3 regions of the Glutamicibacter bergerei genome follow, and region 2 is predicted to be linked to each of the others. Evidence: riboswitches for the same ligand, from Rfam matches in the RefSeq annotation. Region 2 holds a riboswitch; each other region holds the start of a gene.
What was found. A riboswitch is a leader RNA that binds a small molecule or an ion and turns the genes downstream of it on or off. The one in region 2 is predicted to bind thiamine pyrophosphate.
Positions count from the first base shown of each region.

Region 1: it holds a riboswitch for thiamine pyrophosphate, as region 2 does, so the genes downstream of both, thiO (glycine oxidase ThiO) here and thiC (phosphomethylpyrimidine synthase ThiC) in region 2, are expected to answer to the same signal.
Region 3: it holds a riboswitch for thiamine pyrophosphate, as region 2 does, so the genes downstream of both, thiM (hydroxyethylthiazole kinase) here and thiC (phosphomethylpyrimidine synthase ThiC) in region 2, are expected to answer to the same signal.

Region 1 covers NZ_CM137131.1:2,363,323-2,373,398, forward strand. Annotated here, with positions in the region: gene ACX5K5_RS10885 (thiazole synthase) at 1-196, opposite strand, end outside; gene thiS (sulfur carrier protein ThiS) at 199-444, opposite strand; gene thiO (glycine oxidase ThiO) at 457-1,575, opposite strand; TPP riboswitch at 1,571-1,670, opposite strand; gene ACX5K5_RS10900 (GNAT family N-acetyltransferase) at 1,750-2,700, shown strand; gene ACX5K5_RS10905 (mechanosensitive ion channel) at 2,826-4,103, opposite strand; gene ACX5K5_RS10910 (OsmC family protein) at 4,424-4,858, opposite strand; gene ACX5K5_RS10915 (GNAT family N-acetyltransferase) at 4,863-5,366, opposite strand; gene ACX5K5_RS10920 (acetyl-CoA C-acetyltransferase) at 5,918-7,066, shown strand; gene ACX5K5_RS10925 (fatty acyl-CoA synthetase) at 7,102-8,679, shown strand; gene ACX5K5_RS10930 (acyl-CoA dehydrogenase family protein) at 8,676-9,875, shown strand; gene ACX5K5_RS10935 (alpha/beta fold hydrolase) at 9,880-10,076, opposite strand, start outside.
Region 2 covers NZ_CM137131.1:3,469,792-3,479,867, forward strand. Annotated here, with positions in the region: gene ACX5K5_RS15975 (GntP family permease) at 1-247, opposite strand, end outside; gene ACX5K5_RS15980 (CdaR family transcriptional regulator) at 432-1,493, opposite strand; gene ACX5K5_RS15985 (helix-turn-helix domain-containing protein) at 1,547-1,849, opposite strand; gene map (type I methionyl aminopeptidase) at 1,914-2,690, shown strand; gene ACX5K5_RS15995 (hypothetical protein) at 2,695-3,267, opposite strand; gene ACX5K5_RS16000 (glycerate kinase) at 3,350-4,513, opposite strand; gene ACX5K5_RS16005 (MFS transporter) at 4,955-6,403, shown strand; gene ACX5K5_RS16010 (MarR family winged helix-turn-helix transcriptional regulator) at 6,548-6,985, opposite strand; TPP riboswitch at 7,221-7,328, shown strand; gene thiC (phosphomethylpyrimidine synthase ThiC) at 7,326-9,068, shown strand; gene ACX5K5_RS16020 (SulP family inorganic anion transporter) at 9,540-10,076, shown strand, end outside.
Region 3 covers NZ_CM137131.1:44,834-54,909, reverse strand. Annotated here, with positions in the region: gene ACX5K5_RS00275 (aldehyde dehydrogenase family protein) at 1-638, opposite strand, end outside; gene ACX5K5_RS00270 (hypothetical protein) at 724-2,253, shown strand; gene ACX5K5_RS00265 (GntR family transcriptional regulator) at 2,250-2,618, shown strand; TPP riboswitch at 2,654-2,748, shown strand; gene thiM (hydroxyethylthiazole kinase) at 2,738-3,532, shown strand; gene thiE (thiamine phosphate synthase) at 3,525-4,166, shown strand; gene thiD (bifunctional hydroxymethylpyrimidine kinase/phosphomethylpyrimidine kinase) at 4,163-5,599, shown strand; gene ACX5K5_RS00245 (uracil-xanthine permease family protein) at 5,629-6,900, shown strand; gene ACX5K5_RS00240 (sugar porter family MFS transporter) at 7,169-8,575, shown strand; gene ACX5K5_RS00235 (HAD-IA family hydrolase) at 8,620-10,076, opposite strand, start outside.

The sequences.
Region 1 (10,076 bases), 1.1 Mb from region 2:
AAAGTTCGTACACCGAACCACAGCCAGCAGCGGCGAAGTGCCTGATCGAAACCGTAGTCAGCTCCGTACCTGAGACACGGAGCGCTTGTTCTAAAATATCCAGCGAGGTCGCTCCCCCGGTGCCAAGAATGAGTCGAGAAGCGAACCCTACCCCGGCAACTTCAAATCCATCGTTGTCCATCGTAAGTTTTTCCATCTTCAGCCTCCCTGCGCTGCGGTGACTAGTTCTACTCGCTGGCCAGGCTGCAACGAAAAATCATTCCACCCACTGCGTGGCACCACCGCAGAGTCCACCGCGACCGCAATGCCCAGACGTGATCCATCGCTGGCTCTGCCTTCGTCGGTGATTCGTTTTCCGGTATGTGTGGCGATCAGTTCACGCACTGTGCTGTTGGCGGGCATGGTGGTGGGTGTGGAGTTGAGGAAAAGTTCTATTTGTTGCATGTTTTTTGTCTCCTAGAAGGTGCTGGTTTGCAGGTGGACTTCGCCAAATCTTTCCGGCGAGACTGCGGCGAGTAGATGCGCGTCTTGTGGGTCATCGAGCAGCAACCCGGCGCCGACCCGTGCTCCGAATGGGGCTAGCAGCACCCCGTGTCGCGAGTAGCCGGTTGACAGGACGAGCCCGGCATCCAGCCGGCCAATCAGCGGCCTGTCGTCCGGGGTGGTGGGACGCGCACGGACGATTGCTTCATTCAGCGTGGTATCCACGATGCCCGGCACAAGCCTGCGCGCATTGTCCAACAACGCATGTAGTTGTCCCACGTTGACCTGCTCTTGTCCGTCTTCCCTGCTTGACGCACCCAGGACCAAACTTCCGTCGGCGCGTGGGACCAGATAGACCGGTTCACGGTGCACAATCCCGCGAACAGTTCGCTTGATCAAGGGGAATCGTGTTGAGCCTTGCAACCGTAAGATATCGCCATAGACCGGGCGTAGCGCGAGGTTTGATACGCCCGGAATTTGCCCCAGACCGGCGGCCAGAAGCACTTGGTCTGCAGGGATTCGCAGCCCGCTGGAGGTGATCACACCGCAGGTTTTTGACCCGTGACTCAGGAGCCCCACCACGGTCTCGTGCACGATGGAGGATTCAAAGTAGCTGATCAGAATCTTCAGCAAAGACCGTGGGTCCAATTGTTGATCTGCGGCGCAGTATATGGCGCCAGCAATGTTTGTCGCCAGCGCAGGTTCAAGTTTGCGTGCGGCGCTCGGCACAAGTCTTTCAGCGCTGAACCCTAAAGAATCTTGTAGCCGCTTTAATTCCAACAGCGCATCCATATCCGCCAGTTCGGCGGCGATCACCAAAGTCGAATTTTCAACGTAAGCAGCGCGCTGGCCGGTGGCCTGAAAAATTCGATCAATAAATTCGGGGTAGGCCTTGGCCGAACAGGACATCAGCCTGTGAAGTTGGTCCTGGCCCCAGGTGGTTTCGGCAGTTGGCGCGAGCATCCCGGCGGCCGCATGGCTTGCACCTAAACCGGGAGCCGGATCAATGATCGTGACTTCAACACCGCGAGCGCGAAGTTCGAAAGCTGTGGCGAGACCGATAATTCCGGCGCCGACAATGACAGTGTGCACGAAGGCAATTCCTTCCTACGGCGGCATGACCCGCATCAGGTGTAGCGGTCGGCACAAAGCCCTCTCAGCCCTTAAGGGCTCCCGCGGAGTACTTGGATTATAAGCATGTCAGGGCTCACAATTACTAACTTCATGACTTCACAGCCATAGCTGTCCTGTGTTTTACTCGTTGCCATGCCCGAATTTTCTGTCCCGGGAGATTTATCTCCTGATCACTTGGTAGCCGCAAAGATCATTGACGGTGAAAAGCAATTGCTAACTCAGCGCATTCGCCACAATCAGCAGGAGCTCAAACGGCTACTTCATGAAGACTTCGAGGAAGTTGGAGCCTCCGGCAGAAACTACGATCGCAGCCAAATCATCAAACTGCTCATGACTGAACCAGTAGACCAATCACCTACGTTCCAATTGCTCGAGCCGCGTATCCAACAGCTCAGTGAGACTCTGGTGTTACTACGCTGGAAAACCGGCGCGGACACCCCGAGCCAGCGCACCTCGCTGTGGATCCATTCGGCCCATGGTTGGCAGTTGCTCTTCCACCAAGGAACCAAGCTGCCCAAGTTCCCCGCCGATGTCGCGACCTCACCTTATGTCGAGTCAGAGGCTCAAGCTTTTGTTCGTCCGTTGCGTCCTAGCGATGCACCCCAAGTTCTTGAGGCTTTTTGTTCCCACCCCGACATGGCGCGGCAAGGTGAGGTTAAAAACCTTGTCGAGGCAGAGAACTACATTCAGCAGCTACTAAAAAATCCTGACCAACAAGTACCACTAGCGATAGTTCAAGGTACCGGCTTAGTCGGTCTAGTCTCTGCGAGTATTGACTCCGGAAATCGCAACGCCTGGGTCTGGTATTGGATGCATGCGGCGCATCGCGGTAGCGGATTAGCTAGCCGCGCACTGGCTGCTTTGGCTGACGAGCTTTTTACCGCCCATCAGATACACCGTTTGGAGTTGGGCCTGCGGGTGAATAATCCTGCATCTAAAAAGGTCGCCGAGCGTTGTGGTTTTGTGCTCGAAGGCCGGGAACGGGACAAGTTCTTAATCAACGGCGAGCGTATCGATGTTCTAAATTATGCTCGGTTGATCACCGACCAAGCACCACCCATCACCGCGCTGGCTTTGCACTGAGGTACGGAAGGATCAATAGTCCAAATCAGACTCGAAAATGCTGGACGTCGCGGCCCATTTTTGGGCAGTAAAAAGGTGGAACCGAGCAATCGGTCCCACCTTTTTGATGCGTCAAGCCCTAAGTATTAGAACTCGTCTGGTGTTGTCGGAGGCGTGGTTGGTGACGGACGAGTTGGAGTCGTCGGTGCCGGACGAGTTGGCACGGTGCCGGTGCTAGCCGGTTCGTCCAACTTGTTCAGATCGATCTTCTCCAAGGTACGTGCCGCCGCATCGCGTCCACCCAGTCCGAAGGCTAGGGCTGCTGCTAGTGCCGCACCAATCACGATGGCACCGAAGGCCATGTTGATGATCGAGTCGGCCAGGCCCATGTACTTCAGGCCCATCGCCACGAACAGTGCGATGGCGGTGTAGCGGACAATCTTCGAAGCCGTAGTATCACCCATCAGTCGACGGATGACGTTAGCCAAGACGAAGCCAATCGCGATGATCACTGCGCCGAAGACGACCTTGCCGCCCAGCTCCAGCACCTCGTTGAGGATATTGGTGATTGCCGGGAAATTCAGCATGCTTGCTGCCATCACAGCGAAGAACAGGATAATTGCGATCTTCACGATGGTAGCGAGGATGCCTGATGCGCTCTGGCTTTCAGGGACGACTCCCCAACCGGCCACAACGCGGTCAGTACCGACACCACGAAGCGTGGATTCGATCAGTTTGCCTACGAACTTAGCAATCAGGAAGCCCACTGCCAGAAGAATCAGCGCCATGATGACCTGTGGAATGGCAGTCAGGACGATCTGCAGCATTTCCTGCGCAGGTACCGAAATAGCGGCGATACCAAGAACCTGAAGTGCAGAAATCGAGACAACCAACAGGATCAGTGCAAACACGATGTTGGCGATGACATCAACGATGGTCCGCTGGGTGCGAATTGAAGTTTCCGGATCAACCTCTTCGGCATCTCCGGGGGTAACCTTTCGGACCAAAGCGCTGAAATCAACAGTGCCCAGACCGGTCTGGATCAGCTGCTTGATGACGTTAGCGATCACGTAGCCGATGATGAAGATGAATGCTGCACCGATGAGGTTCGGCAAGAAGCCCATGACTCCGCCGAGCAAATCTTGAACCGGAGAGAGCACCTCAGTCAGCGCGAAGACCTGGAGAATTGCAACCAGGCCAAAGAGCCAGACAATCAGACCAGCAACTTTACCCAGGGAGTCGCCGATTTGCTTTCCATCGGTGCCTTGTTTTTGGAGGAACTTGATCTTGGTGACGAGTTTGGAGACAGCCCATTTAACAACTTTTGCTATCAACCAAGTAATGATGAGAATTACTAGCGCGATGGCTATTTTTTGTAGCATCGACGCCCAGTCAATGTTTCCTAATACGTTCTGAGATTGCATTACTGCTCCTTCAACGTGGGGATGATTTAGACCCTACGACGAGGATTTTTTGCTGACTAGGGCAAACTAGCGACAAGGGGTGGGTAACTCGAAGAATTTCACGTATTCCACCTTCGGATTCAGAAGTAAAAGCAGTAAGATTCTACGCTTTCGATAACCTTCTTCGCTTATAACCTACGAATCCAGTGATACTTAAAATTATTTCCAGATCCTAAAACAAGTGACCAATATGTGAGTTCCCTGTATAGATAAAAGTAAAAACCCGCCATGAGCAATGCTGAGCTATGGCGGGTCAAAAAATTCATTTAGTGCAGGTAAAACTAACTTTTGGCTATCTCACTGGTGACCTTGGCGCCCAGTTCGACCGTGCGGGAAACGGTGCAATATTTATCATGTGACAGCTTGACGATACGTTCGACCATACCTGCAGCCTTACGCCCCTCTTCGGTGTCCGGGAATTTGAGATCAAACCCGAGACGGATGTCCTCCATCCGGCTGGCGCCATCCTCAGTGAGCTTGTCACCCGATGCTGTCACCTCAAATTTCTCTGGCTCGCTTCTCCGAGTCGTGGCAACGTCAACATCGATACTCGAACATCCGGCGATGGCCGCCAAGAGAAGTTCAACCGGGGTCAGCAGCCCCTCGGCCTGTCCGAACTCAATACTCGAACCGGTTTCGGCACTCGTGGCCTTATACGTACGTGATGCGGTCCGCACTACACTGACTTCACGGACTTCGCGACTATTTTCACTCATAGTGTTATCGTCGCATGGCCTTGGCGCCGACACTGGCATGACGCAGTAAAATATTCGCCGCGGGTTCGGTGCTCAACTCTTCCTCTGCAGATAGTTCAAATCCACAGCTGCGGAAGAAATCGATTCCTGCGGCATTCTGCGCACTGACTACCATCTGTACATTCGTTTGTTTCGAATGGGCGAATGCCGCCAAGGCTCTGCCTACGCCAATGTGGCGGTGTTCGTGGTGAACCCACAATAATTCGACCCGCTCATCTCCCATGGCCATAAATCCGACGATTTGTGTCCCGAGCTGAGCAACATACACCAGAGCACGTTGTGCATAAACGGTTTCGAGTGTGGAGGCCACCGAATTCAGATCATTAACTGAGAGAAAATCTCGCCTCCCCTCAACCGAGGAGCGCCAGACATCTAATAGTTCCGGCACTTCTTCAACCCCGGACCAGGGACGGATCATCAACAATCCATCCGCCGAACTCGGCGATTGTTCGCCAGGCTTAGAACTCACTGAATTTTCCTCCTTCAACAGTTCCAAGGCACTTCCTACTGCATCGTAACCTAGTGCTTTGACTACTCTCACATCAACTATAAAAATAGGCTCCACGCTAATAGGTGACCCACCGCAGTATTTGCCGCACTACCCTAGTCGCTGGAATAAGCCATCCACGCGTTACATCATCCGCAGTCTCCGGCGCCAACGCAGGCGAAGCGGATTCCGCAAACATTTCCACTTCCGGGTCACGAATGATTGGTTCGCAATTGACCTGCTCAGTTTTCTGACCTGAGGCCGTCTGCCTCGAAAAGAACCGATTAAAAATGCCCACGATCAGGCTTACACGCGCTACGTAGGACCCGTTAGGTCCATGGCGGTATTAGTCACTCACCTAGACCATGCGTAGCTTTCGCCCCCAGCGCACACCAAACACACGCTGTGAGCTAGACAACATTGGCGGTCTTGGGCATTCTTATTTCATACCCAGTGTTTTTGTAAACTGACGTTTTCACAACTGAAAACACGAACAATGCCGTGCGCCGGTGCACTATTTTGGAGGATCACCCATGTCCGAGGCTTACATTATTGACGCACTCCGTACCCCAGTAGGACGCCGTGGCAAAGCGCTTTCGCAGGTTCATCCCTTGGATCTCGCTGCCACCCCACTAGCCGAACTGGTACGCCGGAACAATATCGATTCGGAGCAGTATGACGAGATCATCCTAGGGTGCATCGATCAAGTTGGTCCGCAAGCAATGGACATTGCCCGGAGTGCTTGGTTAGCTGCGGGGTTATCCGAGCAGGTCCCTGGTACCACCGTAGAGCGTCAATGTGGTTCGGGTCAGCAAGCAGTGTCCTACGCCGCTCAAGCTGTCATGAGTGGCACCAGCGACCTAGTTATCGCCGGCGGTGTGCAATCGATGTCGAGCATTCCGTTGTCTTACTCCAACGTGGCCGCGAAAGACTTCGGTTTCCCGGACCCGTTCACCGGGTCAAAGCTGTGGTCACAGCGTTATGGAAGCCAAGAGATTTCGCAATTTCGCGGTGTGGAGATGATGGTTGACCGTTGGGGACTGTCCCGGGAAAGCCTCGAAGACTTCGCCGAAACCTCACATCAACGCGCTCTTCATGCCCAGCGTAAAGGATATTTCGACCGAGAAATCCTGCCGGTGGCGGGCTTAGGAATCGATGAGGGGCCCCGAGAAGTGGACCGCGCAAAAATGGCTTCGCTTGCCCCAATCGTTACTGGTGGCCAGCACACAGCTGCAACAGCTTCGCAAATGTCTGATGGTGCGGCCATGTTGCTGATCGCCTCCGAAGCGGCGGTAAAACGTTATGGGCTCAAGCCCCGAGCGCGGATCCATCACGTTTCGGCGCGAGCCGACGATCCGGTCATGATGCTTTCGGCCCCCATTCGAGCCACCGAGCATGCTTTGGCGCGCACCGGGATGAGTTTGCAAGATATGGATCGCATCGAAATTAATGAGGCTTTTGCCGGGGTCGTCCTCGCGTGGCAACACGAGACCCAAGCAAATATGGACAAGGTCAACGTCAATGGTGGAGCTATCGCCCTCGGACACCCGATCGGCGCCACCGGAGCCCGCTTGTTGACGTCATTGCTGCATGAGCTTGAACGCAGTGACACCAGATGGGGGCTGCAAACCATGTGTGAGGGTGGCGGGCAAGCAAACGTCACCATCATCGAACGGCTCTAAAACCCCATGCCTGCAATTTTTCAGGAGTACAGCTTATGAACCATGTCATGCCGCCGTCCACCAGCAACACCATCGGAGCCCTATTACGACGGAGCACCGCACGCAACCCCGAGGCGATAGCGCTGCTCTTCGAGGACCGGTGCTGGACGTACCGGGAGTTTGAGACAGCCGTGCACCGGGTGGCGCGCCGGCTCATGGACGCCGATTTGCCGGCAGGCTCCCGGGTTGCCGTCTACGGCGCAAACTCCGACGCTTACGCAATCCTTTTCTTTGCCTGTGCCCTCACCGGACTAGTGCATGTGCCGGTGAATTTTGCGCTGAAGGGCGATGAACTGAGCTACCTGCTCGAAGATTCCGGCGCGGTGCTGGTGATCGCCGACGAACAGCGCGCCTCGCTGGTGAACCAGGTCAGGCAGCAGGGCCAAGTACCGACCGTGAAGCATCTTTGGGCGCTCCTTCCCACAGCAGAGCATAACGATTCCATTCTGGATACCGCTATGGATCCAAACGCTCCGGTAGCGATTATGCAAAATGACCACGTGGCTAGTTCAGATCTGGCGCAATTGCTCTATACCTCCGGCACTACCTCGGCTCCCAAGGGAGCGATGATGACCCACGCGTCATTGATGGCACAATACGTTTCAGCGATTATCGCCTTAGATCTCACCGCCGAGGATCGCCCTCTCATCGCGATGCCGTTGTATCACTCGGCGGCCATGCACGTTTTCTTGCTGCCTTATCTTTCCCTGGGAGCCAGCGTCAGGCTTCTGGCAAAACCGGATATTCCGCAAATGCTTGCCCTGGTTGAGTCCGAACGAATCGGGTCGCTATTTTTAGCTCCCACGGTGTGGGTGCCGCTGAGCAACCACCCGGATTTAGCCACCCGCGACCTTTCCTCGTTGGCGAAGGCACAATATGGTGCCTCAATCATGCCGGTGACCGTTTTGCAACGGCTACGTGCGCGATACCCAAAGATCGGCTTCTACAATTGCTTCGGCCAATCCGAGCTCGGCCCGCTGTGTTCGGTACTGAGACCCGAAGAGCACGAGGCACGCCCTGCCTCCTGCGGCCGCCCGGTATTCTACGTCGAAGCCCGGGTCATCAACTCCGCCGGCGACATCGCACAAGCTGGCGAGCCAGGCGAGATTCAATACCGTTCCCCGCAAGTGATGCTCGGGTATTGGAACAAACCAGAAGCTACCGCCGAGGCGTTCATTGACGGTTGGTTCCGCTCCGGAGATCAGGTGACAGTGGACAGCCGCGGCTACATTCAGGTGGTAGACCGGATCAAGGACGTCATCAATACCGGTGGCGTGCTCGTGGCGCCACGTGAGGTGGAAGATTGCATCTACGAACTTGATCAGGTCGCCGAGGTGGCTGTGCTCGGGGTAGCCGATGAGCGGTGGATTGAAGCGATCACCGCCGTGGTGGTTCTCAAAGAAGGCGCGCAGTTGACGGCCGAATCGGTGCGCAGCCATGTCAAAAGTCGCATCGCAGACTACAAAGTTCCCAAGCGTGTGGACTTCGTCGCGCAGCTGCCACGCAATCAATCGGGCAAATTACTTAAACGCGACCTACGTGCACAGCGTACCGGTCAGGGAGAACAAGGATGAGTTCAGAACCGTCGATGCGGTATGAACTAAGTGAAAGTCTCGATACCGATTATTTCTCAACCTTCGCCGACGTTACCGCGCAAGACCAGGAATTTTGGAATACCGCGAAAACCTATGGGGCAGAAATATTGCCGCAGATCAACAACTACTGGGAGCAAGCGCACTACCCGGTCCAGTTGGTACGCCGGATGGGTGAATTGGATCTACTCACCGACGGACTAAACATCCCAGGGCACCGGGTGATGTCTCCGTTGGCTGCCGGGTTTGTAGCTATGGAAATTTCCAGGGCCGATGGTTCGATGGCGGCTGCAGCCGCGGTGCAAGGTGGACTGGTCCTGCGTAGTCTGGTGCTCTTTGGCAGCGCCGAACAACAGGAGCGGTACCTCCAGCCGCTGGCTACCGGCGAATTACTGGGCGGTTTTGCACTCTCCGAGCCCGGGCATGGCTCCGATTCGGTGGGCTTAGCCACCTCGGCACGCTGTGAAGGTGGGCGATGGGTTCTGAACGGGCATAAAAAATGGATCGGCAACGGCGCATCCGGCGGGATCACCATTGTCTGGGCGCGCGACGAGGCAGATTCACAGGTCAAAGGTTTCATCGTTGATCAGCAAACATCAGGATATTCTGCAGAAGTCATCGGCGGCAAAGGGGTGCTGCGTGCCATTGACCAAGCCGAAATATCGCTGCAGAACGTGACGGTAGGACCCGAGGCCCTGCTGCCAGGGGTGAGGTCGTTCAAGGACGTTTCCCGTGCCTTGGTGGACACGCGGGTGAATGTTGGCTGGTCCGCTTTAGGTCACGCGCTGAGCATGTTCGAGGCCTGCCTGCATTACGCAAAAAGCCGCACCCAATTTGGCAAACCCTTGGGCGCACATCAAATGGTTCAGGAACGGCTGGCACAAATGTTGGCGGAACTGACAAATATGCAGCTCCAATGCCGGGCCGTGGCCCACGCGCAGGCGGCCAACAGCTTGAGTCCCACCCAGGCGTCGCTGCTGAAGTACCACAACACCCGTGCCGCCAGGCGCATCGCCGCGACAGCCCGGGACCTGCTCGGTGGCAATGGGATCCTCTTGGAAAACCATGTGATTCGTCATCTGGGTGATGTCGAGGCGCTGCACACCTATGAGGGCACCGAATCCATCCAGGCTCTCATTCTTGGCCGTGATCTCACCGGGTTTAGCGCCTTCAGCTAGAGCGTTAGTTTGTCGCTGACCCGGTAGCGAGTCGCACTGAATCCAGCCAACGGTCCAGCGCCTGCGCCAAAATCTCCGGCTGGTCAATGTGCACGTTATGTCCTGCGTGCTCTAATTCAAGAAATGAAGCGTTCGGGTACCGTTCAAGCAGCGCCTTAGCATCCTTAAACCCCACGATATGGTCTTGCATTCCGCAGGCGA
Region 2 (10,076 bases):
TTGCCGCACCGGAACGTTCAAGGATGATACCGATCATCGTGCCAAAAAGGATCACCAAACCAATGTTGCCCATGGTGTTTCCGAAGGCTGTGGTGACGGTGCTGGCAACTTCGGCCACAGGGATCTGATAGGCGAAGGCAGCCAGAATAGCCGCACCAATCAATGCAAGGAAAGGGCTGACCTTCCAACGAGCGGTGACTAGCACAATGGCTGCCACCAGGATCAGCAGAACTAGAAGTTCGTACATGCGGTAAATGGCTCCTTTGCCAATATGCGTACGGTTTGCGCCATGCGTCCGCGCATGAATTCTGCGGCTCTAGCACCCGTAGGCGCGCGAAGACCAGCGCAGGACGGCAAACATCTTGATTAGTTTAGAGCGCGGGACAAAACTCGCCTATAGGCGCGTGACCAGAAGTTACTTCGCATTGACTTTAGAAAATGTGCAGCTGCCCCAAGGCAATCGATGCATAGAGAGAATGTTGCAGACGCAGTAATTGAGCCGAATGCCGGATATCAATTCCGGTCAGCTGACCGGCCCTATCAATGCGCTGCACTAATGTGTTTCGATGGATATGCAGATACTCGGCCGCCTCAAGCATGCTGTTCGCTGTGGCGATCACCAACAGTGTTCGAGCCTGTTCGGCATTCACGCTTGTGGCTAGTTCCGCCATGGGCTCCAGGTTGCGTTCCGGAGTACGTGCGATGGCCACTGCCACTTCCGGACTCCAGATGCGGCGGGATTCCCGACGAGGCAGCAACTGCGGTCGCCGGCTTAGTACGCGCAATAGTTCTGCTTCAGTAAAAAGCTGGGTCGTCTTCGTGCTTTGCGCTGATTCCAGGTATTTATCGCCAGGTGCGATATGCGTTTCATCGATGCTCGCCCGGCTTGTACGCAGTCGCCAGTATCCCCCGGAAAGGTAGATCCATGCGGTTCGCTGGCCCTCAACGGCTTGCTGCTGACGAAAGTCCGGACGCGGTTCCTGCGGGATCCACAGTTCCAAGATCCAGGGGGCCCGCAATCCATGGGCGGCCAAGCGCCTGTCGATAAGGTCCGCGTCGGCGCTACCTGCGAGTAGCGCGGAAATGAGGTCGCGAGCTTCGGTTTCACGCCGGTTACTGCGTCCATGCTCGCGTTCTTGCGCAAAGAGTAATTGCACCGTCAAGGCAATCAAGTTTGCCAGTGGCCGTACTTCATGGGGAGCCCCAGTAACGCCGACTACTCCACACAATTGCTCGTTGAGCACTAAAGGCGCATTTACTCCGGGCTGCGTTCCGGCAGCAGCGTTTGTCTGTTCAATGTCGACGATACGGTTGCTTCGAATCGCTTCAAGGCTTCCCTCATGGTGCGAACCGACCCGGGATTGATCGCTGGAGGCAATGATGATGCCGTGGGAATTCATGATGTTCACATGACGATTGATGGTTGGGGCAATAGTATCGACGACTTTTTGCGCTAAATCTCCGCTTAGCCTGATCGGTTCTTGCTCTTCCATAGATTCATCGTAGCTGGCAACGCTAAACAGTCGTTGCTACAGCGAACCTGTTTCTAGCTGGCCAACCGCTCCTGCGCACGCTCCCGGCGACGCCCAGCTTTGAGACCATCGGCATCGACGGTCAACGTCATCCAAAGCTCGTCCAGGGAGATGTTCAGGACGCCCGCGATAGTCGCAATGGTGGCGAACGCCGGAGTGGCGATTCGCCCGGATTCGATTTTTCGTAGCGTCTCTGGAGAGATTCCCGCGTCAAAGGCTACGTCGACCATCGTGCGCTCGGCACGCGCAGTTCGTAGCAGGGCACCGAGCCGTTCGCCGCGCTGGAGCTCCACAAGAGTAAGGGGTGATCTGACCATAAAACCAATTATAGTACCGGTATAGTATGAACGGTATTATTATTGGTTTGTCGAAGGGTTGCTCATGATTGAAATTCTAAATACCAAGGACGCCGAACGCGCCCAGGTTACCGGCGCACTGGTGGGAAAGATTCTGCAGACACTGCGCGAGCGTGCGACGGTAGGCACCAATTTGCTAGAAATTGATGCATGGGCCAAGGAAATGATCCTCGGCGCCGGTGCGGTATCCTGCTACGTGGATTACGCGCCTTCCTTTGGACGCGGCCCATTTGGCCATTACATCTGCACGGCGGTCAACGATGCCGTATTGCACGGCTTGCCTCACGATTACGCGCTAGCCGACGGAGACCTGTTAACCCTAGACCTAGCGATTACCAAGGACGGAATCTCCGCTGACGCCGCTATCAGCTTTGTCGTCGGAGCGTCCAAGGATGAGGAAAATGAAAAGCTGATCGACGCTACCAAACGCGCTCTAGCCGCCGGGATCGAAGCAGCTAAGCCTGGAAATAAAATTGGCGATATCTCCTACGCCATCGGTGCGGTCTTACGCGATGCAGGATACCCAATTAATACCGAATTTGGTGGACACGGTATCGGCTCCACCATGCATCAAGACCCTCATATCTCCAACACCGGACGTCCAAACCGTGGCTACAAGTTAGTTCCCGGACTGATGCTTGCCTTAGAACCATGGGTGATGACCGATACCGCGAAGCTCGTCACGGATCCAGATGGCTGGACGTTGCGCAGCGCCACGGGATGTCGCACCGCACACACCGAACACACCGTCTTGATCACCGAGGGTGATGCCCAAATCATGACCCTGCCGCCTGTCGACTAGGAATTTACTGATTTTCCTTCTTCGCGGTTTCGGCCCGCTCGGCAACAATTGCGTTTGCAACGCTGGAGTTATCCGGCGCAAAAGCGTACAGCTTGCCGGCGTCTTGGTGCACCCACCAACGTCCACACAATGTGGTGGTGCGCTGCTCAGCGTCCTGCGGCCACCAGTCAGCTTCGAGGGTGCGGAAGGTGACAAAATTGTCCGCGGTTAGTTTCTTGGTTCGCGGGTCTGCAGCATAACCCTTCTGCAGTTCCTTTTCGCTAGGTACCCCCACCAGTTTGAGTGGTTTGCAGCTTTCAGAAGATAAATCTCCCGCGTAGTCCATGGTGAAGATACGCTCGTCGCCGGTACTGCGCTGTTCCAGCTTCACGTCCGTACCGCCAGCAGGAACCCACTTCGGAAGTAGGCCGGAGGCCACGCCATCCTCAGAAGTTTTTGCACTCTTGGACGCTGACTGCTCATATTTGTCTTGCGCCAAATCGGCAACGTTGCAACCGGTCAGCAGTAACGCGCTTGGAATCATCACGGCCAACATTGAAAGATACTTTTTCTTCATCATGGCATTAAATTTAGTCACCAACGTTTCGGTTGGCTTCAGCTCAGAGGGCGAACTCTGCGCACGGTAAGTACACCCACAGGATGAGTGCCGACTACTACCGTCAGCGCAGGTAGGTACGGGCCACGTTATATGCGGTACGCCGAATAAGCTGCAACGCGTTAGCGGAGAGCTCTTCCAGATCCGCTGGGCCTTGGGCAATCGAATAGGCGGCTAGGATTCCTGAATCGGCGAGCGCTACTTCATCCAAAGCTACTGAACCGGCGATGACGATGACGTCTGCTTGCGGGTTGGCCGCTTGCAGCACCCCACTGACTACCTTGCCCTGTAAGGATTGAGAGTCCAGGCGTCCTTCTCCGGTGAAAACGAGCTGGGCGGCGGAAAGGATCTCGTGCGCGTTAATTGCCTGTGCCACCAGTTCCCACCCGGGCACCAGTTCAACCTCGCAATAGGAGCCAATGCAAAGAGCCAGGCCGCCTGCGGCACCCATTCCTGCGCGTTCACGAATTTTTCGCCCAGTCGCAGCTTCTAGAACATCTGCCAATTTTCGCAGACCCGCATCCAGCTTTTCTACGTCCTGTGGTGAGGCGCCTTTCTGTGGACCGAATACTGCGGCGGCACCGTTAGCACCCAGTAGTGGGTTGGTGACATCACAGGCGACCTGCCAAGTGACGTGTTGTGCCCGCGGATCCAAAGTGGAGACGTCAATGCCGGCCAACTCATTAAGCGGGCCACCGCCTGGAGCAAGTTCTTGTTTCTGCGCGTCGAGGAGCTTCGCCCCAAGTGCGACTAAAATTCCAGCTCCTCCGTCGGTGGTTGCCGAACCGCCCAGGCAAAGAATGATTTTTTGGACACCCAGATCTAATACCTGCGTGACAAGTGCGCCGAGCCCAAAGGTCGTCGCGTTCAATGGCTGGCGGGGCACGTCACTAACTTGAGGCAATCCGGCGGCTTCGGCAGCTTCGATTACGGCTGTTGTCCCGTCTGCAGATAAGCCAAAACGGGAACTGACTGTTCGGCCCAGCGCATCAGTAGTTCGGACACTTTGCGGCTCGGTCCCCCATGCGTCGGTCAGTGCGTCAAGGGTTCCCTCGCCGCCGTCGGCAAAAGGGACCGCCGTAATTTCCACGTCACGGCTGACTGAGCTTGCAGCTGCTTGCACACCGTCGGCAATCGCTGCAGCTACTTCGCTAGCTCGGGCGCTGCCCTTGAACGAGTCTGGAACTATCGCCACATTCAGCGGGTGGGCCGCGTTGCTCTGTGTCATGGAATCAACCTTAGATTCAGACGGGATTTTGAACCATAGTCGTTAACACATAATTCATTCATGTTTTCGCCTAGACTCTGTGCATCAGGCACTGCAGCTGAGTGGAAATGGGCGCGGCGCCCCACCGCGGTCCCCTATCGCGCAACAACAGACGCATGATCAAAGATTCGCCCGAGAGATCTATCACGAGCAGCGGGAGCAAAACTTCATTACTTGCCGGAGAAGCTATCGGCCGACTTCATTAGATCCAGCAAACCGTGTCGGATATTCTGCGTACATCCGGCGAATCCGCGAGAAGCAGGCGCAGTTGAGCCCCCTTAGGTTTTAGTACCAAGACATAACGGGCCTCCCTCACCTGCACCACTCCGCTCCTTTAGTCGCCGCAAGGATGTGTAAGATGAATACAGTATGTATCTTACACATTCTCTCTGAAAGGTCCTCGTGTCCAGACCCACCTCAGCCGGAATCCCCGGCTCAGGTCTTGCCGTAGGCGTTCTCGCCTCGGCAGGCATCGCTTCATCGCTCACTCAAACCATGGTGACCCCGCTGATCCCACAGCTCCCAAGCATCTTTAACACTTCGGCGGACAATGCCGCTTGGATCATTACCGCGACCTTACTGGCAGCAGCAGTAGCGGTACCCATCTCCGGGCGACTCGGCGACCTTTTTGGCAAGCAGAAAATGATCCTCATTTTGGCGATCCCACTGTTTATCGGTGGGATCCTTTGTGCGGTCGCACCAAATGTGGAACTGATGATTGCCGGACGTGCGCTGCAAGGCTTCGGTTCGGGAATGGTGCCGCTGGGCATCGCAATGTTGCGCGACTTGGTACCTAAAGAACGTCTCTCCGCGGCCATTGCCACGGTCAGCGCCACGCTAGGCGTTGGCGGAGCGGTGGGCATGCCACTTTCCGCGGCAGTGATCGAATTTGCCGACTGGCGCGCGGTATTTTATGGAAGTGCCGCACTCACGCTGCTGGTGGCATTAGCCATCTGGAAGCTGATCCCGGCACTGCCCGCAGGAGCTGCCGGACAGAGATTCGATTGGCTCGGCGCTATCGGCCTGACTATTGGCTTAGTTTCCTTGATTCTTGCGATTTCCAAGGGCTCCGCGTGGGGTTGGGCCTCTGCGATAACCTTGGGACTACTGGCGGTTGCAGCCGTTTCGCTGACCTTGTGGGGAATGTGGGAAACGCGCACCAAGGATCCCCTGGTGGACCTGCGCACCGCGGTCATTCCACGAGTTCTGCTGACAAATATCGCGTCGATTTTTGTGGGCTTTGGCATGTACGCGAGCATGCTGGTCATGCCGCAGATCCTTCAGCTGCCAACACAAACCGGCTACGGCTTGGGACAGTCAATCCTTGCAGCTGGGCTCTGGATGGCTCCGGCAGGCCTGATGATGCTTGTGCTTTCTCCCATCGGAGGAAAGCTCACCGACGCACGGGGACCGAAGTTCACCCTTACCCTCGGCGTCTCGATTCTCGCAATTGGCTATGGCGTGGGATTGCTGGGCATGGGCAGCACCTGGGGCCTGCTGGCCACCGGTCTTGTCGTCAACAGTGGTGTCGCGCTTGCCTACGGCGCGATGCCGGCAATCATTATGGGCGCTGTTCCGCGTAGCGAGACCGCCGCCGCCAACGGATTCAACACCCTGATGCGTTCGCTAGGCACCACAACCGGCGCGGCTGTTGTCGGTCTCGTCTTGGCTCAGATGACCACCGACTTCAGCGGTGTCATGGTCCCTTCGGAGACTGGCTTCCGCGTGGCACTAATCCTGGGCGCTGGCATCTCGGTGATCGCGGCAGTTCTTGCCGCACTGATTCCTTCAGCGCGAGAAAAACCCGTCCTGGAACCGGTAGGCAATCATCAAGAAGTTCCAGCTAACTAATCACTGCAGCTAAGTCTGCGCTATTACGGAGCTTGCGCTCAGCACTGGCATAGGAAGCGTCGATAATGTAGTAACTACCTCCTTGAAGGTGCGAGTGATGATCGTAAGAACTCCCGTTGGATATTGCCCAACGGGAGTTCTTCTTTAAGCACGTTTCAAATCGCTATATTCTTCGATCGACAGATTAAAGCGATGCAAAAGATTGGCGAACGAGTCGATATCCGACGCCGACCAATCTTCCATGATGTGTTCCAGCGCGTTCGTGGAGGCTTTTCGGGCTTCGTTCATTTGTTGCTCGCCGTCAGCTGTCAGCGTGATCTTACGAGCCAGGCGTCCATCCGGATCGGCAATCCGCTCCAGATAACCATCCTTGATTGCACTGGTTACTTGGCGTTGCAGGGTCGAGGCATCTAAACGTAATGCGTGGCTCAGTTCCGCGATGGTCATCGGACCTTGCCCATCGATACGACTCATCAACAGATAGACACTTCGATCCAGTCCGCCAGCCTGTCGCTGGTGGGCAATGGTGTAGCGACTGAGCATCAGCTGCTCATATTCGATATCGGCGATACGGCGCTTCATTTCTCCCCTTATACTGCTGACGCTCCACCCATCCTACCCTCAGCATGCATGATACATATTCGCTATACATAGCACTGCCTGCAGGCCACTCTGCCGAGCCCCGATGCATCGCTCAGCGCGTTTTCCGAGGCGCTATTGACGCGCAGCCAAGCCCAGACATAGCTTCAAGCTCTAGTGCTCGAACCCAGTGCGGCTTTCATTTTTGGAGTTGCTTCCTCAGCACGTGGTACGTTGTTTCAGACCACACGGGTGCCCCGGCAGGGGCTGAGACCGGACTATTGCCGTCCGCGACCGTTGAACCTGTCCGGGTAATGCCGGCGAAGGAAGTGAGTTTCCCACAGTGGAACAATTTGAACAGCACCCCGCCCACACTCTTGCCTACCGCGAGTCCACAGGAATCTCGGTTCCCGTCACGCAGATCAAGTTGGCGGATTCTCCTAATGGCCAACCAAATGAACCGCTGACGGTGTACCGCACCAGCGGTCCGGGAAGCGAACCTAACGCAGGCCTGAAACCATTCCGCGAATCGTGGATTCTGGCGCGCGGAGATGTCGAAAATTATGCGGGACGTGAGCGCAACCTGCATGATGACGGAAAGTCCGCGGTCCGCCGCGGCACGGCGAGCGCCGAGTGGGCCGGCAGATCCGCACCTCCGCTGCGTTCGCACCCCGGTGCCCGGGTCACCCAAATGCATTACGCACGCCGGGGACTGATCACCGAAGAGATGCGCTACGTGGCTTTGCGCGAGGACTGCGATGTCGAATTAGTGCGCAGCGAGCTAGCCGCCGGCCGCGCCATCATTCCCTCAAATATCAACCATCCAGAATCCGAACCGATGATCATCGGCAAGGCGTTCCTGGTGAAAATCAATGCGAACATCGGGAACTCGGCGGTCACCAGTTCAATTGCCGAGGAAGTCTCCAAACTCCAGTGGGCCACCAAATGGGGTGCGGACACGGTGATGGATCTTTCCACCGGGGATGACATTCACACCACCCGCGAATGGATCATCCGCAATTCCCCGGTGCCCATCGGCACCGTGCCGATCTACCAGGCGCTGGAAAAGGTCAACGGCGAAGCCAATGAACTCACCTGGGAGATCTTCCGGGACACCGTCATTGAGCAATGCGAGCAGGGCGTGGACTATATGACCATTCATGCCGGGGTCTTGCTGCGCTATATCCCGCTGACCGCCAACCGTGTCACCGGAATGGTTTCGCGCGGTGGGTCAATTATGGCCGGCTGGTGCCTGGCGCACCATCAGGAGAATTTCCTCTACACCCACTTTGATGAGCTGTGTGAGATCTTTGCCCGTTACGATGTGGCCTTCTCCCTAGGTGATGGGCTGCGTCCGGGATCTATCGCGGATGCCAATGATGCGGCACAATTTGCCGAATTGGACACCTTGGCCGAGCTGACCAAACGAGCCTGGAAACACGATGTGCAGGTCATGGTTGAGGGGCCCGGGCATATCCCCTTCCATTTGGTGCGCGAAAATGTGGAACGCCAACAACAGCTGTGCGACGGGGCACCGTTTTATACGCTTGGCCCTCTGGTCACCGACATTGCCCCTGGTTATGACCACATCACCAGCGCCATCGGTGCCACCGAAATCGCTCGTTACGGCACGGCAATGCTCTGCTATGTGACTCCCAAGGAGCATCTGGGGCTGCCCAACCGCGATGATGTGAAGACCGGAGTGATTACCTACAAGATCGCTGCCCACGCAGCGGATCTTGCCAAGGGCCACCCCGGCGCAATCGACAGAGACAACGCCCTGAGCAAAGCACGCTTCGAGTTTCGTTGGAATGATCAGTTTGCGCTGTCCTTGGACCCGGCCACCGCGCAGGAGTTCCATGATGAAACGCTTCCTGCAGAACCGGCAAAGACCGCTCACTTTTGTTCGATGTGTGGTCCGAAATTCTGTTCTATGCGTATTTCCCAAGACATCCGTGACGAGTACGGATCCGCCGAGGCTCAAGCCGCCTTGGCCGGAATGGCGCAGAAGAGCAAGCAGTTCCTCGAAAGCGGCGGCAAGGTTTACGTCGGGGATAAGATCCCCGTCGGGCCCGGCACGGACTAGCACCGGCGAACACGAAGCCGAACCAAAGTTCCTGCACAGCAAGCACACTTAGAGTAGTAATTACCTCATTGAAGGTGCGAGTGATGATCGTGAAACTCCCCGCCGGTTTACCGGCGGGGAGTTTTCGTTAAGCCAAAGCCTTCGAGGCGGGCTGAAATTCTAAACGGCCGGACAATGCCCTGGGTTTCAAGAGCGATCATCCGCAACCATCATCAAACGCCGGGCTCACCCAAAGATACTGCACAGCATTCACGCTTAGAGTAGTAATTACCTCATTGAAGGTGCGAGTGATGATCGTGAAATTCCCCGCCGGTTTACCGGCGGGGAATTTTCGTTAACCGTTCACAGGCTCCAAAAGAACTGTCGCTCCGAGATATCCGGCACCGCACTTAGCTTCCGGGCACCGGGTGCGATATTTTTAGATAGTCCCCGCACGCAGTTTTCTGGGGTCCTCAAGTGAATGGAGCACCCGTGTCTACCGCGGTTAACGAACTGACGCCTCTAGAACGACAGTCCGTCTGGCGTACTTTGAAATCGCCGCGTTTGCTTAAAACCGAGCTGCTGGCCGGTCTCGTCGTTTCGCTGGCGTTGATTCCCGAGGTCATTGCCTTCTCGATTATAGCCGGAGTTGATCCACGGATCGGGATCTTTGCGTCATTCACCATGTCGATAGTGATCGCATTTACCGGTGGCCGTCCAGCGATGGTCTCCGCTGCGGCGGGCGCGGTCGCGTTGGTTGTTGCTCCGCTGGTACGCAGCCACGGGGTGGACTACCTCTTTGCTGCCGTAATTTTGGCCGGTATTTTCCAGGTGCTCTTGGCGCTACTCGGTGTCGCGAAACTGATGCGCTTCATCCCCCGGCAAGTGATGATCGGGTTCGTCAACGCACTCGCCATCCTGATTTTTCTCTCGCAAATGCCTGAGCTCGGCGACGTTCCGTGGGCCGTCTACCCACTGGTTCTTCTGGGCCTGGCTATCGTCTACTTCTTCCCAAAGATCACCAAGGCG
Region 3 (10,076 bases), 170 kb from region 2:
TCTCCGCCGGTGTAAAAAATGTGATCCCAGCGCGCTGCAAGGAGCTCCGTGGCGGTATCCACACCGCCCTCGACTACCGCATAAACCCGGGAATCCAGATACATCGGTAGGAGTTTGGCCAACACCCCGGAGGTAACCGGGGCGAGCTCGGAGGGTTTCAGTAGCGCGGCGTTACCAGCGGCGATGGCAGCAACTAACGGGGCGAGCATCAACTGCAGTGGATAGTTCCACGGCCCAATAATTAGTACTACGCCTAACGGGCGCGGCTCGACCTTTGCGATGGCCGGTTGCAGTGCGAGCGGCACCTTTACGCTAGTGGAATCCATCCACTCTGCGAGGTGCTTCTGGGCATGGTCAATTTCCGCTCGGACCACGTCAATCTCGCTGAACTTTGCTTCCGTGGCCCCCTTCCCCAGATCCTGATTTAGCGCATCAACGAACTCCCCGGTACGTTCTGCCAGCATTTTTTCTAGGGCGCGTAGCTGCCCGGCGCGAAAACGCCGCGGGTGAGTGATGCGTGTGTCCGCGGAATGACGCAGATGTTCTAAGACCGCTGCGATTCGCGAGGGATGTTCATCGACCGGTGGCGCGGAGTCGCCGACGGGATCGGGCAAAGGATTTGAGGTGAAGAGACCCATGGGTTGATGCTACTTCATTAGCTGCCAAGACCTTCCGTTTGTATCAAGTAGTTGCTACATTAGTTTTCAGCCAACGAAGGAAATTATGGATCAGCTCTCCTCCGCCACATTCGGAATCGCAATCGGTGCCGCCTTGATCTACCTGTGGCTACGCTTAGTAGCCCAGCAAGACAATCGCCCGGCGCTCACCCGAGCACGCTCGCATTCCTTCTGGTGCGCGCTGATCGCTTTCTTCGTCTGCACTTCTGGCTCGGCCGGAGATCTCAAAAATACCGTCACAGGAACGGACATTGGTGTCGCGGAGGTTATTGACGCCATCAACCCGGGCCTCTGGTTACTGCTGATCTACCTGCTGGGACTTTATTCGTGGCCGAAGTCGGTCACCGCCGTGCGTGCCGCCTCATTGGAACCTCGCTCGGTGTTCACCCCGTTGCCCCGGGCGCTGAGCCTGATTGCAGTGCTAGTATTTTTTGGCTCCGCAACCGCACTATTCTTCATCCGTGATGTCGCAGGATATCCGGCACAATTTGCCGTGGAGACCTTCGATTCCACGGGCGGCGGCGGGACTCTGCAAAGCGCTCAGGAAGGGTTGGCTGAGGCCGCAACACTCATCCCGTTATATTCTCTGAGCCTGGCTTCGTTAGGTCTTGCGCTGCTTATCGCCACGGCCTTGATTCTGTTCCGCAAACCATTGGGATCGCTGACTCCCCACGACAATCAGGTAATCCGTGCGGTCTGGCTGAATCGACTCTTACGCACCGCAATCCTTGGCTTCGCCACCGTGGGCGTGGCGGCACTGCAGTACAAGTCTTCCTGGTTACTCAACCTGTACCCCGAGGCAGATGATTATCGGATATGGCAGAACGTCGGAAATTTTGCGATGTTGCTCATTTTCATTCTTGTGGCCGCGTGGGCACCTCCCGCAAACTTTGTTAAGAATGCGGACACCGTGCCGAGCAGCGCATTTTCGCGCATGCGCGAAAATCTCTTCTCCCTAGGCTTCATCACCACCGCACTCAGCCTGGTGGGGATGGCCCTGATGCCATGGTCCAGGCAGGCCGAAATTAGCTTCGACACACGCCCCGGGGAGGATGCCCCACAGGTGATGCTGCTACTGGCCGGCTTTGTCGCCCTGTACCTGGCGTTAAACGCCGGGTACTTGGGATATGTGCACCACAGCTCCAAATCCGTTCACCACCAGGCACGGAATATCCGGAACCTTCCACGCTATGTATATATACTTGCCGGGATCTTGATCATCGTCAGTGGCTATCTACTGATCAACCCCCCATTAAAATATTTCTGGGGGCTGGTCAAAGTCGGTCCGACTTTTGCACTGCTCATGGTTCTCGCGGTCCTTGTGCTGACCGCCGGCTACATCTGGTGGGCTCGACGGGTGTCCCTACCCTGGCAGGTCAGTGCTGAGCAAGAAATTTGGTACCGTCGGGTGCTGGAATTTCGAGCGCTGCGCACCGTGACCGCTGCCATCATAATGATGCCGGGCTGGGGCTATGCGCCAGCCCCGTACCTGTGGGCCGCTGCGGTAATCGTGTTTTGTTGCCCGGCGGTCATCTTCCTGGCTCGGCCAGCGGCGAAGGTACGTCAGCTGGTATGAGCCAACATATTTTTGTGGATCTGAATGCTGCATTGCCACCTTATGCGCAGATCCGCACGCAAATTTCTTCCCTCATTTCGCTCGGCGAGTTACCTACGGGCAGTAAGTTACCCACCGTGCGCGCGTTGGCAACCGATTTAGGGGTAGCTTCGGGGACCGTGGCACGTGCCTATAAAGAACTTGAAGCTGCCGGGCTGGTGACCTCCCGCCGGCGTGCCGGAACCGTGGTTAACTCCGTGCCCGCTACGGAAGAGATTAGCAATGAGCTGATTGAAGCGGTGGATAAAGTGTGGCGCTTAGCCCGCGAACAAGGCATCGACGAACTGACGGTCAAAGCGCTCGTGCAACGCCGGACGCGGGGATGAACTTGATGTTCGAGCACTAACCTGAGTACGCTCGACCCAGTGACACGGGGTGTCGGATTCACCGACTGAGATGAGACCCGTCGAACCTGAACTAGTTCAAACTAGCGGAGGGATGTCGCATGACTCTAGTGACCGTTGCCCAAAAGTATCGGCAACAATCACCCTTGGTGTTTTGCCTGACCAACACTGTGGTCACAAATTTCACCGCCAATGTACTACTAGCTTCCGGTGCGGCCCCGGCGATGACAAACCTTCCGGGAGAGGCCGGTCCTTTCGCAGCCGTAGCGTCCGCGGTATTGGTGAATCTAGGCACGCCGAGCACCGAACAACTACGCGCAATGGACGAAGCGGTGCGCGGTGCGACCAAAGCGGGAACACCTTGGGTATTGGATCCTGTGGCAGTGGGCGCCTTGCCGGTGCGCACCGAGTTCGCCCGAAAGATCCTTGCCCAACACCCCACGCTAATCCGCGGCAATGCCTCAGAAATCCTCGCACTGGCTGGGTATCAGTCCACCGGGCGCGGAGTAGACGCGCAGGACACCGTATCCGCAGCGATCTCCGCAGGACGCGAACTGGCCCAGAATTACGGGAGCGTGGTGGCAATTTCTGGGGCAGCCGACGCGATTATTGATGCCACGCGCACCACCTTGGTGCATAGCAATGGCATCGGCCTGACCGGGATAACCGGGGGTGGGTGCGCGCTGGGCGCGGTGTGTGCCGGCATGCTGGCGATCACCGATGACCCGTTTGAAGCAACTATTGCAGCTCACGGCATGTATGGCCTGGCCGCCGAGAATGCGTTGGCGCTCAGCCGCGGTCCGGGAAGTTTTGCCTCGGCTTTCCTCGACGAACTCTCATTATTCGCCCCGGAAGAACTGCTCAATCTGCGCCTTCAGGAGGCAAACCATGCGTGATCTCGGAATTTACCTCGTGGCCAACACCCAAAGCTGCCAGCCACGCAGCACCCTAGAAGTTATTGAGTCAGCGGTAGCCGCTGGAGTTCAATGGGTGCAGTTACGCGCCAAAGATGAAAGTGCTCGCGAATTTTTCGAACTGACTTGTGCCGCAGCACGGCTCACCGCCGGCAAGGCAGAATTACTGGTCAACGATCGGATCGACGTGTTTTTGGCAGCTCGCGCCGCCGGCGCCGCGGTCACAGGAATTCACATCGGCCAGAAGGATATTCCGGTTTCCTACGCCCGGAAGATCATTGGTGAGGGAATCATCGGTCTGAGTGCCTCCACCGATGAACAGCTTGCTCACGCCAATGACCAGGCGCAGTACCTAGATTATTTGGGGGTCGGCGCGATTCGCGCTACTCCCACGAAAAAAGACCATCCGACCCCATTAGGTTTAGCTGGTTTTGCCCGAGCCGCAGCACTGACCACACTGCCCTGCGTGGCAATCGGCTCGCTCACCGCAGCCGATGCGCCAGCATTACGAACCGGCGCGGCAGCCGGTATGGCCGTAGTGCGCGCCATCTGCTCCGCCGAGGATCCGCATTCGGCGAGCGCCGAACTGCTCAGTATTTGGGAGGCAGCCAAATGAGTCCAAACATTCTTTCCATCGCCGGGTCCGACCCATCCGGGGGTGCGGGGATCCAAGCAGATCTGAAGACCATCGGAGCCAATGGCGGATACGGCATGTGTGTGATTACCGCACTCACCGCGCAAAATACCCACGGCGTGGACGCAGTGCTGCCCATCGATGCGCAGTTCGTGGCTAAACAACTCACCTCGGTATCCCAGGACGTACACATCGATGCGGTCAAGATCGGGATGCTGGCAAATTCGCAGATTGTCGCGGCGGTTGCTGCCTGGTTAGAAACGCTCAGTGCTCCGGTGGTATTGGATCCGGTAATGATCGCCACGAGCGGGGACCGGCTGCTGGAGACTGATTCGACCTTGGACGCGTTGTTAACCCGGGCAGATGTGCTCACCCCGAATACCGCGGAACTTGCCGCGTTGCTCGGCGAGGAACAGGTCAGCAACTGGGAAGAATTGGTGGCACAGTCTGGACGTCTGGCTGCTAAATACTCGGTGCTGGTGGTGGCCAAAGGCGGGCATCTTCCCGGCGACAGGTGCCCCGATGCACTGGTTGGCCCCGAGGGGTTGATCGCCAGTTTTGATAGTCAACGGCTGTCCACAAAAAACACCCACGGTACCGGTTGTACGCTATCTAGCGCACTGGCCACACAGTATGCGCTGCTCGGCGACTGGGCCGCCGCACTGGGAGCAGCCAAAAACTACCTTCATGCGGCGATTGCCGCGGCCGATGAGCTCAAGGTGGGCAGTGGACACGGCCCGGTGAATCACTTCGCCGCGCTACTGCCGCCAGTGTCCAGCGACCCGATGGCCCAGTGGTGGCGAGACATTGGTCAGCTGCGAGAAGGCATCGATGAGCTGCAGTTTATTATCGAGCTCTCCGCGGGAACCTTGGAACGCGAGAGATTCGAATATTATCTGGCCCAAGATGCCCTCTATCTGCAGCGTTACGCGCAGGTGCTCACGCAAGCCAGCACGCTAGCCCCGCAGATCGAGGCGCAGCGGTTCTGGGCTAAGGGCGCGCAGGGGATCTTGGAAGGTGAATTGCAGCTGCACCGCAGTGAATTGCGTAATTTATCTCCCGAACCGAGCGACACCACGCTGAACTACGTCAACCATCTGAGCTCCTGCGCGGGAAACTATGCGGAACTGATCGCCGCGATCCTGCCGTGTTATTGGATCTATCAGGACATCGGCAACCGGCTGAGCGCCGCAAACCATCCCGGTCACCGTTATGAGAGCTGGCTATCCACCTATAGTTCGGTCGAATTTGATGAGGCCACCGCGCAGGCGATCAACATGGTGACCGAAGCCTGGCAGCTTGCCGACCCGGCCACCCGGAGCAGAATGTGGGATGCGTTCAGGCGTTCGGCCGAACATGAGCTGTCATTCTTCGCGCAGTCTCATGCCCAGGGCGTAGACTTCTCTACGGCCTAAACGCGGGGCTACGAATTCTGGAGGAACGCATGAAGTGGAGCATTCACGGCAACGGGAAGACCATCACCGAAGGTGAGGTTGTTGCCCCGGATGAGCGGCTGCATTGGCCGCAGACCATTTCCATCGGAGTCCAGCACATTCTGGCGATGTTTGGCGCTAGCATTCTGGTGCCAACGTTGACCGGTTTCCCGGTCACTACGACCTTGCTGTTTACCGGTGTCGCGACCATCATCTTCTTGCTGATGACCAAGAATAAGGTGCCCAGCTATTTGGGTTCCTCTTTTGCGCTCATTGCCCCGGTGACTGCCTCTACCGTCGGTGACGATTTCTCTGCGGCGCTGGGCGGCATCGTGATGACCGGCGCAGCGCTGTTTATCGTCGGGTTGATCGTGGCCAAGACCGGCACTCGCTGGATTCATGCGCTCATGCCCCCGGTGGTCATGGGTACCATCGTCGCGCTGATCGGCCTGAACCTGGCTAGCGCTACCCTCGCGCCGATGCGCGATTTCCCCGCCACTACCTTCTTGACGGTGCTCGCGGTGGTGCTGTCCACCGTTGCGTTTAAAGGTTTGCTGGGCCGCTTGTCTATTTTGGTGGGCCTGGTTATCGGGTACTTAATTGCGTTGGTTCAGGGCCAGGTGGATTTCACCCCGGTAGGTCAGGCAGCTTGGCTGGGCCTGCCCGCATTCCACACTCCGAGTTTCGACTTTAATGTGGCACTGATGTTCCTACCGGCGGTCTTCGTATTGATTGCGGAGAACATCGGTCACGTGCGCACCGTGGGTCTGATGACCGGCAAGGATTTATCGAAGTTTAACGGCCGCGCCTTGATGGCCGACGGCATCGGCACCGTGGTGGCAGGCGTTGGTGGCGGTTCCGCGACGACTACCTATGCGGAAAACATCGGCGTCATGGCTGCCTCGCGGGTATATTCCACCGCCGCTTATTGGGTGGCCGCAATTGCGGCCATGGCGTTGGCCTTCTTGCCGAAATTTGGCGCGTTGATCAATACCGTTCCGGTGGGAGTCATCGGCGGACTGGGGATCGTGCTGTACGGCATGATCGGTATCGTTGGTGCCCGCTTGTGGATCGAGGCGAAGGTTGATTTTGGTAACCCGATCAACTTGATGACCGCCGGCACCGGCCTGATCATTGCGATCGCAGTGACCCAAGACTTAGTCTTTGGCCAGTTCCAGATGGGCGGTATCGCGCTGGGTACTATCGCTACCCTGGTCGTTTTCCATCTGATGACTACCGTGGCAAAACTTCGCGGAACCGACCTGACACAGGTTGATGCGTAGCTTTTGAACCGATCAACGGACCGGCATTGTGACGATGTTCATAGTGCCGGTTTTTGTTTAATCTTCAACCCGTCACGGATCACTGCTGGCGCTTCAGAATTTCGCATGAACCCGGGGTTGGTTTGCGTCGATTCCGCGGAGCCCAAAATCAAATTGTAAGGATTCTTTCCTATTTATGACGAGCGTCGCATTCCACGGCGGCCATCTCTGATGAAAAAGCCCCAAAGGGTATTTGCGACGGACCCTAATGGCGATAGCATGAATCCTTGTGACTGCGACTACATCTGACGGAAAGATCTCCGCGCGACTCATTTTCATAGCCCTCGGTGCCGCCCTTGGCGGCTTTGTTTTCGGCTATGACTCTTCAATTGTTAACGGCACCGTGGACGCTGTCGAACACGAGTTTGGGCTCAACGCCGTGACCATTGGTTTCACCGTGTCCTGCGCCCTGCTCGGCGCGGCCATCGGTGCGTGGATCGCCGGCATGGTCTCCGAACGCGTCGGCCGCGTTCGCACCATGGTGATCGCCTCGGCGATGCTCCTGGTTTCCGCACTGGGCTGCGGACTGTGCTTCAGCGAGGTTGACCTGATCGTCTGGCGCATCGTCGGCGGCATCGGCGTCGGCTTCGCCTCGGTGATCGCCCCGGCCTACATTGCCGAGGTCTCCCCGGCACAGCACCGCGGACGCTTAGGATCCATGCAGCAGATGGCCATCGTATTGGGCATCTTTGTGGCCTTCCTGGTCAGCGCACTGCTGGTATTCGTCATGGGATCGGCGGACGCTATCGGATGGTTCGGCCTGGCCGCGTGGCGCTGGATGTACCTGTCCTTGGCAATCCCGGCAATCATTTACGGGGTACTAGCCCTGCGCCTGCCAGAATCCCCGCGCTACCTTGTCGAACGCGGACGCTACGTTGAGGCCGCTACCGTGCTGACCCGCGATATGGGCATGGTTCCCGGGGCTGCCACCGAAGCCAAAATCGAGGAAATCCGCAACACCGTGCACGTTGAACGCCGTCAGGTGTTCAAGGACCTGCTCGGCCGTTTCGGTTTCCACCCACTGGTCTGGGTAGGCATCCTGCTCTCCGTGTTCCAGCAATTTGTCGGCATCAACGTGATCTTCTACTACTCCACCACCCTGTGGAAGTCTGTCGGCTTCGCCGAATCCGACTCGTTCACCATCTCGCTGATTACCTCGATCACCAACGTGGTCGCCACGATCGTTGCGGTGCTGCTGATTGACGTACTGGGACGCAAGCTGCTGCTGATGATCGGTTCCACCATCATGACCCTGTCTCTGAGCATGATGGCAGTTTCCTTCGCCCAATCGGTCACCATCGACGGCGCCGTATCCCTGCCGGGCAACTGGGGCATCGTGGCGCTGGTCTCCGCGAACCTGTTTGTGGTTGGCTTCGGCGCGACCTGGGGTCCTGCGGTGTGGGTACTGCTTGGTGAGATCTTCCCGAATTCCATTCGCGCGCTGGCCCTCGGTGTGGCTGCCTCCGCTCAGTGGATTGCCAACTTTGCCGTTTCCACCACCTTCCCCTCGCTGGCCGAGACCGGTCTGGCGCTGGCCTACGGTATCTACGCGTTCTTCGCCTTGCTTTCGCTGATCTTCGTGATCTTCATGGTGCGCGAAACCAAGGGACGCCAGCTCGAGGAAATGACCCTGTAAAAAGTTCATAAAAAAATTGGCGGACCAAACGGTCCGCCAATTTTTTATTTCCAGGGGTTATTAGGCACCTCGGCCCCGGCGTCAAGCTGCAACGAGAGCACGTGTTCTAAGCTGGGACGCCCGGAAAGCTGCGGTCCTTGATCGGCAAGCGATACCCGCTGGCGCTGCTCAGGCTCCAGCACAATCTCTTCCCCACGCACCCAGACGCTTTGTGGTCCTTGCCCTGCGAGGTTAAATTCGATACCCGTAGCATCGAGGCGCACCCGGATCACCGAACCGTTGAAGGCCAGCTTGAACCGCATGGATCGAAAGCTCTGCGGCAGCCGCGGATCGAAGCGCAAGCACTGGTCGTCGTCGCGCAGTCCTGCGAAGCCGTTGACCAGCGCGGCCCACACTCCACCGGTAGAGGCCACATGCACTCCGTCGGCAGTATTGCCGTGAAGGTTCTCCAGATCCACATTCAGCGCGTGTTCGAAGTAGTTGAACGCAAGTTCCCGGTAGCCAACCTCGGCCGCGAGAATCGATTGGACCGTCGCGGAAAGCGTCGAGTCCCCGGTGGTCAACGGATCGTAGTAGTTGAAGTCTGCCAATTTCTGTTCGGCGGTGAAGTCGCTGGAGCGAAGCCACAGGGCAAGCACCGTGTCGGCCTGCTTGATGACCTGGAAGCGGTAGATCACCAATGGGTGGTAGTGCAGCAGCAACGGACGTTTTTCTGGCCCGCTGGCCTCCAGATCCCAGACCTCGCGATTCAGGAAATGGTCGTCCTGCAGGTGGATCCCCACCTTATCCGAATAGGGGATGTGGATCCGATCGGCCGCCAGCTGCCAGGTGTCGATCTCCGCGGATTCAAGTGCCAGTTTTTGGGCCAGCTGAGCATAGAACTTCGGGTTCCTGGAGGCCAGCTCGCGCAGCAGCTGGGCCGAGCGGCGCAGGTTAAAGCGTGCCATCACGTTCGTGTAGGTGTTGTCGTTGACCACCGCGGTGTACTCATCCGGGCCGGTCACCCCGTGAATGTGAAAGCTGCGTTGTTCTCCGGAACCACGCCAGAATCCCAAGGAGGCCCACATGCGAGCGGTGCCCACCAGAATTTCCGCCGCACCCGCCTCGAGGAATTCGTCATCGCAGGCAGCGTTGAGATAGCGGTCCAGTGAATACACTACGTCGGCGTTGATGTGATACTGCGCGGTGCCCGCCGGATAGTAGGCGCTGGCTTCCTCGCCGTTGATGGTGCGCCATGGGAAGAGCATGCCCTCTTCGTTCATGATGCGCGCGCGTCTGGTGGCTGCCGGGATCATTGAAATGCGGGCCCGGAGGGTATTACGCGCCCACTGCTGATTGGTATAGGTCAAAAACGGCAGCACGTAGATTTCGGTGTCCCAAAAGTAGTGCCCGGAATATCCGTTGCCGCTGACCCCCTTGGCGCTGATGCCCATGCCGTCGGCACGCGCCGAGGCCTGAGCCAGCTGGAAGAGATTCCAGCGGATCTTGCGCTGCAGACTCG